2 regions of the Acinetobacter sp. ANC_7635 genome follow, and region 2 is predicted to be linked to the other one. Evidence: predicted binding sites of a transcription regulator. Region 2 holds the regulator's gene; the other holds the start of a gene.
What was found. Region 2 encodes PhoB, which activates phosphate uptake and scavenging genes when phosphate is short. Its sites were predicted from a motif close to TGTCATNAANCTGTCATAA; they were not measured.
Positions count from the first base shown of each region.

Region 1: AC1M89_RS09875 (inorganic phosphate transporter) is a predicted target of PhoB. The motif match lies at 4,211-4,229, and genes of this name have one in related genera.

Region 1 is NZ_JBWYIS010000008.1:37,809-42,952, reverse strand. It holds gene AC1M89_RS09885 (ABC transporter substrate-binding protein) at 1-539, shown strand, start outside; gene AC1M89_RS09880 (hypothetical protein) at 699-2,240, shown strand; gene AC1M89_RS09875 (inorganic phosphate transporter) at 2,315-3,937, opposite strand; gene metH (methionine synthase) at 4,396-5,144, shown strand, end outside.
Region 2 is NZ_JBWYIS010000003.1:174,014-179,157, reverse strand. It holds gene pncB (nicotinate phosphoribosyltransferase) at 1-96, shown strand, start outside; gene AC1M89_RS06290 (sulfurtransferase) at 208-1,056, shown strand; gene asd (archaetidylserine decarboxylase) at 1,053-1,901, shown strand; gene phoR (phosphate regulon sensor histidine kinase PhoR) at 1,943-3,304, opposite strand; gene phoB (phosphate regulon transcriptional regulator PhoB) at 3,315-4,025, opposite strand; gene AC1M89_RS06270 (TetR/AcrR family transcriptional regulator) at 4,254-4,940, opposite strand; gene AC1M89_RS06265 (SDR family NAD(P)-dependent oxidoreductase) at 5,139-5,144, shown strand, end outside.

The sequences.
Region 1 (5,144 bases), on a different contig from region 2:
CACTTTTTTTAGCAAAAATGTTTAATAAGGAACAACTCGCACAATCTAAATTAGATCATGTCTATGCCCTTCAAGCACAACTTAAACAACTCACTAAAGGCAAATCCGGCCTGATGCTTTTTGCCATGGGTGATAATTTTATACCGCATGCAAAGAATGAAAGATTTGGATTTACCTATAATATTTCTGGCTTAAAGTCAGTGGTGCCGCCTGCAGCACCTCAAGCCTCAAGTGCTCGACCTGCTCCAAACTCACCAGAAGCTCTTGCTGCCGCGCAACGCAATTTAGAGCGTCTAGTACAAGCAATAAAACAAAATCCTGATTTCATCATTGTGTTAGACCGTGGTGCTGTAAACACGCAAAACTATGCTGCGAAACAACATATTCAATCACATCCATTACTCAAGAATAGTCAAGCAGTCAAAGAGAATCGTGTCATCTTTGTTGATGCCGATGCCTGGTATTTAACGGGCGCTGGCTTAGATAACACTGCATTTATGTTAGAAGAATTGATCAATGGTATAAAAAATACTAAATAATTGATTTTGTTTATAAAGGAAGTCTTCGGCTTCCTTTTTTTAGAAATATCTCGTAATAATTCAATCAATATCTGGTAATTAATGCCACCTAGATCATTAATTTTGTCAGGATAATGTAGGCATCCGCGAATTTATTCATTTTTTTTTGAGATTTTTTGCATGTCTAATCAACCTGATGGTTTACAATTTTCCTCTAACACGTCCTCTAAACCCAGCAGTTCAAAATCAGGCCAACGCATCGTCAGTGCGGCATTACAACAAATTCAGCCAGAATACGCTGATGCAGTTATCAATGAAAAGAATTGGCGCAAATCCTATCCGATTCATTTTAAACGGTTGGTAGAATGTGGGCTCTCATCACCTGAAGCTGCGCTGCGCATAGCTCAAGATGGACTTCAACAAGCTTATGAAGAATTTAGTTTTCAACGTGATCAACATACACACGCATTGAATGAAGTGATGAATCTTAAATCAAAAGATTTAAATACCTACACACTTCAAGGAAACTCTACTGCTGAGCCGCAATGGTTTGTACCTTATCAGGGTAAAAATTTAGAAGGTCAAGCCCTACTCGACCAAATTCAACTCTGGTTAGACCGAGGTATTATAGAAGCATCACATGCTCAGGCACTACAAGCGTGTGTGCAGCATCCAGAGTGGTTTGACCTTTCGGATCGAACAATGGTGCTGTTTGGTGCAGCTTCTGAAGCAGGACCTTTACCTTGGCTGGCGAAATGGAAAGCCAATATCGTGGCGCTTGATTTAAATCATGAGCGAGTATGGACAAAGATTTTGAATACTGTTCTGCAAGGCAATGCGACCTTATACGCTCCAAGTGTCGAATTAATAGATTCATCTGCATCTATACGTGAAGCTGCAGAGTGTTTAGGCGTTAACTTATTAACAGATACCCCTGAGATTGCACATTGGCTCACCCAGTTTGATCAAGACTTAGATCTTGCCGCGATTGCGTATTTAGATGGCGAAAAGCATGTTCGTGTTTCTATGGCGATGGACGCCATTATGCAACATGTCAGCCAACAAAAATCCAATACCAGTTTAATGTATATGTGTACGCCCACTGACGTCTACGCTGTACCACAGGAAGTTATTCAAGGTGGATTAGATAAGTTTAAATCACGCTCTAAACTTGAAAATATTCTGTCCAAGAGTATTTCGACTGTCTCTCGTGATTATTTTTTCAAACAAAATGAAGAACGCTTATTCCAATGTCATGATAAACAGTATGGGATCTGCGACTGTCTTGTGGTTGAACAAGGTCCAAATTATGCGTTGGCGAAAAGGATTCAACAATGGCGCGCTACGTTAGCACGGTCACAAGGTCAACGTGTCAGCATTAATATTGCTCCATCGACCACTACACATTCGGTAACCAAAAACCCATTATTAAAAGCTGCTTTCAATGGTGCCAATTTGTTTGATGTTGAAGCATTTGAACCCGCGACGACCAATGCGATTATGGCTGCGTTGTGGATTCATGATTTGAGAAACCCACAGTCGGTTGCCAATCCTGACATCGCCCTCAATCATCCATTAGACTTAATCATGCATGGTGCTAATCATGGTGGATTATGGCGTGTAGCATATCTCGCACGCACCGCCCTACCATTTGCCGCATTATATGGTTTTGCTGAGGAAAAACTCCCCTTGAAAAAACTTTGGTCTAAATTCCAAAAATAAGCGTCATAAACAATTGATCATAAAAAAAGCGCTGATTGTTCAGCGCTTTTTTAGTCTTTAAGTATTGAATTCAATCAGGTGAACTGAAGGAACAACCAGAATAAACCACCTGATAAACAGATTGTTGCTGGCAGTGTGAAAATCCACGCTGATAAGATTGTGCGAACCATTTGGAAGTTTAAGCCCGACTTATTCGCAACCATCGTACCTGCTACAGCAGAGTTTAAAACGTGTGTTGTTGACACTGGCATACCAAAGCCATCAGCAGCAGCAATCGTTGACATTGCAACTAACTCTGCAGACATCCCCTGACCATAAGTCATGTGTTGTTTACCAATACGCTCACCAACGGTAACAACAATACGTTTCCAGCCTACCATCGTCCCTAGACCTAATGCCAATGCAGTCGCAACTTTCACCCATGTTGGAATGTATTGCAGGAATGAATCTAAGTTATCACGGTAGTTGTCCACTGTTTTTTCTTGCGCTTCAGTCATGGCAGGTAAAGCTTCTGCTTTATCTAAACGCTTGAATGCAGTCGTGCTGAGGTACATATCATTACGGAATTCAGCCACTTGATCTTCAGGAACATCTTTAATGGATGTGTAGCTTCCTACTTTTTCACCTAAATGATCCGTCAAGCTTGCCAAAGCTGGCACAACTTCAGGTGTGATTTCTTTGGTTTGGATATATGACGTGATAATTTGACGTGCTTTTTCATCTGGAATATCTTGGTGATTTGGATAAATCAAATCAGCAGTTTGAGCAGATAACTGACCAAACGTTTGGATATGTTGTTGATCTAGACTCTTGTTTAAAGAGTAAGCCAATGGCACGATCCCGATCAGAATCAACATAATCAGACCCATACCTTTTTGACCATCATTTGAGCCGTGTGCAAAACTTACACCGGTACACGTGAAAATCAAAATGGCACGAATAAGTGGCGGCGGCGGTTTATTCCCTTCTGGTGGTTGGAATAATTCCACTTGTTTCTTAAAGATTTTTTTAACCAATAAGAACAATACAGCCGCAAATGCAAAACCGATTAATGGTGAGAATAAAAGTGCTTTACCCACTTTCATCACCTGTTCCATGTCTACACCTGACGCACCATTACCTGCGTTTAAGATGTAGTTCATGATGCCCACACCTAAAATTGAACCGATCAGTGTATGAGAGCTAGAAGCAGGGATACCGAGGAACCAAGTTCCTAAGTTCCATACGATTGCGGCAATCAACATGGCAAAGACCATGGCAAAACCGGCACCTGAACCGACGTTCATAATCAATTCAACAGGCAATAGCGCGATAATACCGTAGGCAACTGCACCACTTGCGACCATTACGCCAAGGAAGTTACAGAAGCCTGCCCACATTACAGCGACAGGTGCAGATAAAGCGTTGGTATAAATGACCGTTGCCACAGCATTGGCCGTGTCATGGAAACCGTTAACGAACTCGAAACCCAATGCGATAAACAATGCCGTGGCCAACATGATCACAGCATAAAGATTTAAAGCAGGCACATGAGATAAATCAGCAGCCAACTGAAAACCAATGTAAATCAAGGTTGAAACAATCAGTGTAAGGAACACTGGCATAAAGAATTTCGGCGTTGGCACGTGAACATTCGTCGACTGCATAGGCGTTGACGATTGTGCTGAATCTGAAACTGGAGTTTGATTAGAATTCATGCAAGCAGAGAAAGAGGATAAATATCCCCTCTATTGTTCAATTTAATTATTACAATTATATGACAAAGAGCTGTCATATAAGTCATCCAAATGACACTTATTTAAGAAAATTAAACTTTAAAAACTAATGATATTCAAAATTTAACAATAATAATCATATAGTTAATACAAAAACCTCGTCTTTAATCTTTATTTCAATCGGTAATTAAATAGATGAAATAAAGATGACATCACTGTCACATTTGTTACAACGGCAATTATTATTACATTAGATTATGACAACATGATGAAATATAGACAGTTTCAGTTTTGATAGGTTGGTCATCGTAGTCGATGGATGAAATTCATCCTTAATTTTTTGGGAATAGGTTCATAAATTTTTATTTATCAGAAAAGTGGACGTAACTCTGCTAAAATATTGCACCATTATTTGTGCAGATTTTTGTGAGAGTCATTTGATGTCTACCCTCGCCACCTTAAAAGCGCTTCTTGCCAAACGTATCCTGATTATTGATGGTGCAATGGGTACCATGATCCAACGCCACAAATTGGAAGAAGCTGATTACCGTGGTGAACGTTTTGAGGATTGGGCCTACGACCTTAAGGGTAATAACGACTTATTGGTTCTAACTCAGCCACAGATTATTCAAGGCATTCATGAAGCTTATCTTGAAGCTGGTGCAGATATTATTGAAACCAACTCGTTCAATGGAACGCGTGTTTCAATGTCTGACTACCATATGGAAGATTTGGTTCCTGAGATTAACCGTGAAGCAGCTCGAATTGCCAAAGAAGCATGTAAAAAATACTCAACACCTGAAAAGCCACGTTTTGTCGCGGGCGTATTAGGACCAACGTCACGTACCACTTCAATTTCACCAAATGTAAATGATCCGGCATTCCGTAACATCACCTTTGATGAGTTAAAAGTTAACTACATTGAAGCGACTAAGGCATTGATTGAAGGTGGTGCAGACATCATCTTGATTGAAACGGTCTTCGATACCCTAAATGCCAAAGCTGCGATCTTTGCAGTGAAAGAAGTGTTTAAAGAAATTGGTTACGAACTGCCAATTATGATTTCGGGCACCATTACCGATGCATCTGGCCGTACACTCACAGGTCAAACCGCAGAAGCATTCTGGAACTCAATGCGCCATGCAGAGCCTTTATCGATTGGCTTTAACTGTGCACTGGGTGCAGATGC
Region 2 (5,144 bases):
GTAGCTAAACTCTCTGATAGTCCAGGAAAAACGATGACTGATAATGATACCTTCCTCGCATATTTGCGTCAGGTATTTGATGTTGAGTCTCCTTAATCATAATTTCCCTTTTCTGATTTTTTGCTAATACCATGCAAAAAATCAGAATAATTTTGAAAAAGTCTTGTGCTAAGATTTGAACAAGGCCAATAGAACTATTCAATAAATATGACCACTAACGCTTTTGATTTCGGTCTGCTCATTGAAGCAGAACAACTTGTTCCTCATTTAGGAAGTGAAAAGTTACGTATTGTTGATTTGACCCGAAGTTCGGTCTATGAGCAATTACATATTCCGCATGCTATACATCTGAAGCCAAAATTTTTAGTGCGCCAAGAGGAACAAACTACGGGTTTATTGCCTGATGATGAAGGGCTTCAGCAGCTAGTCCAGATATTAAACATATCACCTGAGCATCATGTCGTGGTCTATGATGATGAAGGTGGGGCATGGGCTGGTCGACTGATCTGGAATCTACACTGTATGGGTTTTTATAACACCAGTTTATTAAATGGTGGTATTCATGCGTGGTTAGGCGCCAACTATCCTACGTCTTCAGAAGTTGAAGAGGTTCAGCCAGTCTCATGTCTTTTTCAAGTTAAGACATCCAATGTTGATCAACACCGTATTGATTATTCAACTTTAATAAAAAAAATTGAAAATAAAACTTGCCAAGTATGGGACTGCCGAACGGCTGAGGAGTATACCGGGCAACGTCTCGCGGCACGTCGTGGTGGACATATTCCAACGGCTAGACATTTTGAGTGGAGTACTGCACTTAATCGTCAAAATCATTTAAAATTGCACCCCTTAGAACGCACGCAACAACGTTTAGAACAATTGGGCTTTCAATTTGATCAGCCAGTCGTCGTATATTGTCAGTCTCATCACCGTTCAGGTTTAGCTTACATTATTGGTCGATTACTGGGTTGGGATATCCAAGCTTATGATGGTGCGTGGAGCGAGTGGGGCAACCGCCTCGACAGTTCAATCATTACTGGAGAGTCACCTGAGTGAGTCTGACAAATTTAAAAAAGAAACTATTTATTCAAGCGCAGCAAATCGTCCCGCAACAAAAACTCAGCCGTTTGGTGGGTAAAGTCGCAGCCAGTGAAAACCCAGTATTAAAGAATGTTGTCATTCAAGCATTTAAAGCAAAATATGGCATTGATATGTCAATTGCTGAGCAACAAAATGCCTTGAAATTTAAATCCTTTAATGAGTTTTTCACTCGCTCTTTGAAAACAGGCGTTCGTTCAATTGATCCTAATCCTAAAAGTGTCGTGTCACCTGCAGACGGTGCAATTTCACAATTAGGTAAAATCAATGAGGGCGATATTTTTCAGGCAAAAGGTCAAAGCTTTTCAGTTGAAAAGTTAATTGGTGATCCTCAATTGGCAGCACCATTCAAAAATGGTGAATTTGCAACAGTGTACTTATCACCGCGTGATTATCATCGTGTGCATATGCCTTATTCTGGTACATTGACTGAAACTTTATATATTCCAGGTGAATTATTTTCAGTCAACCAAACTACAGCTGAAAATATTCCGGGTTTGTTTGCACGTAATGAACGAATGGTATGTTTATTCGATACTGATATTGGTCGTATGGCTGTTGTTTTAGTTGGCGCAATGATTGTTGCTGGAATTGAAACTGTTGCGACAGGTAAAGTAAAACCAACAGGTCGCTTAGAGCTGAACCATCATGCGATGAAACTTGAAAAAGGTGATGAGCTCGGACGTTTTTATTTGGGTTCAACGGCTGTAGTTTTGTTTGAGAAAGATAAAATGCAATGGGACCAAGCATTTAAGGCGAACTCAACTGTAGTAATGGGTGAAGCGTTGGGTCATCTTATTTGAGTATATCTTTTGAATAAGAAAAGCGCCTAAGGCGCTTTTTTTTATTCGTGCATTTTATACAAGCGTTCTTTGGGAAACACGGCAATAAATGTAGAGCCTTCGTTTTCTTTCGACTCGATTTCAATATGTGCGCCATGTTGCATAAGTACGTGCTTAACGATGGCAAGGCCTAAACCAGTACCACCTGTTTGACGACTGCGTGCACTATCCACACGATAAAAACGCTCAGTTAAACGCGGTAAGTGTTTTGGATCAATTCCAATACCAGTATCCTGAACAGAAAAATAGCCACGTTCTCCATCATCATGCCAGCCGATGGTGATGGTGCCACCTTTCGGAGTGTACTTTATGGCATTGGTAATTAAGTTGCTAAATGCACTCGCCAATTCCATATCTGAACCAATTAAGTCACAGTGGCTGTCTATATCAAGGTTAAGTGTATGACCATAATCAATATTGTAAGCTTGCGCATCATCAAACAGATGGTTCATTAAACTTGGCATTTCGATAATTTGATTTTTCGCAATTTGTTTTTCATTTTCTAAACGAGACAAAAGCAAAAGATCATTGACCAATGCATTCATGCGTTTAGTTTGCGATTGCATTTGTTCAAAGGCACGTTTCCAACGCGGATTGATATCTTCTTGATCTGTGAATGTTTCGATATACCCACTTAACACTGTGAGTGGTGTTCTTAATTCATGTGAAATATTGTCAACAAAATCTGAACGCATTTGCTCGAGATTTTTCATACGCGTAATGTCGTGCGCAACTAAGAGGCGACTTTCATTGCCAAAGCGAGTCAGTTTGATTTGCGCGTACTTATTATCATGGTTCACCAATTTAATTTTTACACCATCTGGTGCTTGATGGGTATTATGAAAATATTCAATAAAATCTGGCTGGCGAATAATCGTGAGCAGGTTGCGGCCACGATCAACAGCTTGAATGCCAAATAACTTTTCCGCAGCAGGATTCCACCATTCGATTTGATGGGAATCATCCGTAAGAATAATCGCTTCTGATAAAGCCACGAGAGAAGATTGAGTTCGATCGATCAGTCCAACCATTTCAGACTGAACAATACGTTCTTGGCGTTGAGCTCGATATACATTGAACAGTAATGCCCCCCAGATTCCATTTAAATTTGGTGGTACATCGTAAGGACGATTCGAAATCCAATCATTGACTAAATATAATGAGCGTAATTGGATACCAAAAAATATGAGACAGGCAATGCCTAAGCATATCCAAAGATAGCCAATCCCTAACCCGATACAGCCCGCAATAATCAGTAGAAATACCAGTAAACGTAAGTCTTGCTTGGCAAAAGTCCATAAACTGCTATATAGAAACTTTTGATGTTCACGTGCCAATTCTGGGACGGGGTAGGGTTCGTACATAAAATCTAAATTAACCTAAAGCAACATCAGCTCGTGTTGAAAAACGATAGCCAGTACCACGCACAGTTTGAACATAACGGTCTGCACCATAAGGTTCGAGCACTTTACGTAAGCGACGGATATGGACGTCGATGGTTCTGTCTTCAATATACACATTTCCACCCCATACCTGATCAAGTAATTGAGCACGGGTATAGGCACGTTCTGGATGAGTCATAAAGAATGCCAATAGACGATATTCTGTTGGCCCCATATCAAGAATATTTTGATTATAGCTGACACGTTGGCTTACTGGGTCAAGAATTAAGCCATTTGCATCAATGGTTTTTTCGCCATTTAACGCATTTGCACGTCTTAACACCGCTTTAATACGGGATACCAACTCACGTGTTGAAAATGGTTTCGTCATATAGTCATCTGCACCAGCATCAAGACCTTGAACTTTATGGTCTTCTTCGCCACGCGCAGTCAACATAATGACTGGAATTTCTGAAAGTGTTTCATCACGCTTAAGGCGACGACACAAATCTACGCCACTCACGCCACCCGGTAACATCCAGTCGAGTAGGATAAGCGCTGGACGTTGATCAACAATCATTTGATGTGCTTGTTTCGCATCTTCTGCTTCCAAGCATTGAAAGCCTGCCATATCTAAAGAAGTATGGATCATTTCCCGAATTGGGAGCTCGTCGTCGACAATTAAAATGTAGTCATCTTTCACAACGCAATATCCTATGATGAACGGTGAACCGTTTTATATTTATGACAGGCTTATTACAAAGATTAATTATGACAGTATCATTGCAAGATGGAAATCGAAGTTAAATATAGCAATGTTTTGTGACAATTAGGCTGATATTTTGTCTCATTGATATTTATTAATATTAAATTAAATCAATATCTTAAATTTACTTACGATTTGTCACAATTTCTTCATCTTAATTTGATGCTACTTTTTCATTAGATCATTCAATAGGGCGAGAAAAACAGTTTTACATGCCTGAACGACCTCAGCACGTGGAAGTTTAAAACCACCTACCACCCAGCGAACAGCAACTTGAGTGACATAGCCATTTAAACCAGTTGCAATCAAGGAGATCTCTTTTTCAGTGAGATGGGTATGTGGCATCATTAATGTGACAAAGGCATGAATCATTCGGTCGAAACGACCCATTGTTTCTTGAATGGTTGCATGATTATGAAGTTCTTGGACGAGCATTGCATCAATATAAATAATCCGAGCGGTACGCGGATCATCTTCTAAAAAACTAAAGAACGCATTTAGACCTGCATCAATCATGTTTAGAGGCTCAGGAGAGGCTTTCATAATAGCTTGCATTAATGTTTGTTGAAGCTTCTCAATCAGCTCTAAGAAGATCGTTTGGAATAAGTTTTCACTTTTCTTAAAAGATTCATAAAAGTAACGTTCAGTTAATTTCGCTTGTGTGCAAATATCTTTAACGGTTACTGAGAAAAAACCATGAGTTCCATATGCTTCAATACCCGCTTCAATAAGTTTCTCACGACGTGCTTGTTTGCGCTCAGTTAAGGACATCCCTTTAAATTGACGCTCTTTTGCAGGAGGCTTTTCAATCGCTTGCTCGTGTTCTGATGGAGTGAGGTTCTCTGGGTTCATAGCAATTCGAGTCTTTTTATAAAAGTGTTATGCTGCGGTCAGTATAGATTACCGATCAGCTAAAGATACTAAATTGGCCTATAGTAACAATAAAAATGGTCGATAGTTACATTGACAATAATAATTGTCAAAATTATAGTGAACATGAATGACCCAGATCAACGCTGTGGTGCATAAAAATCAAAAAAAGGATTCACAATGAAA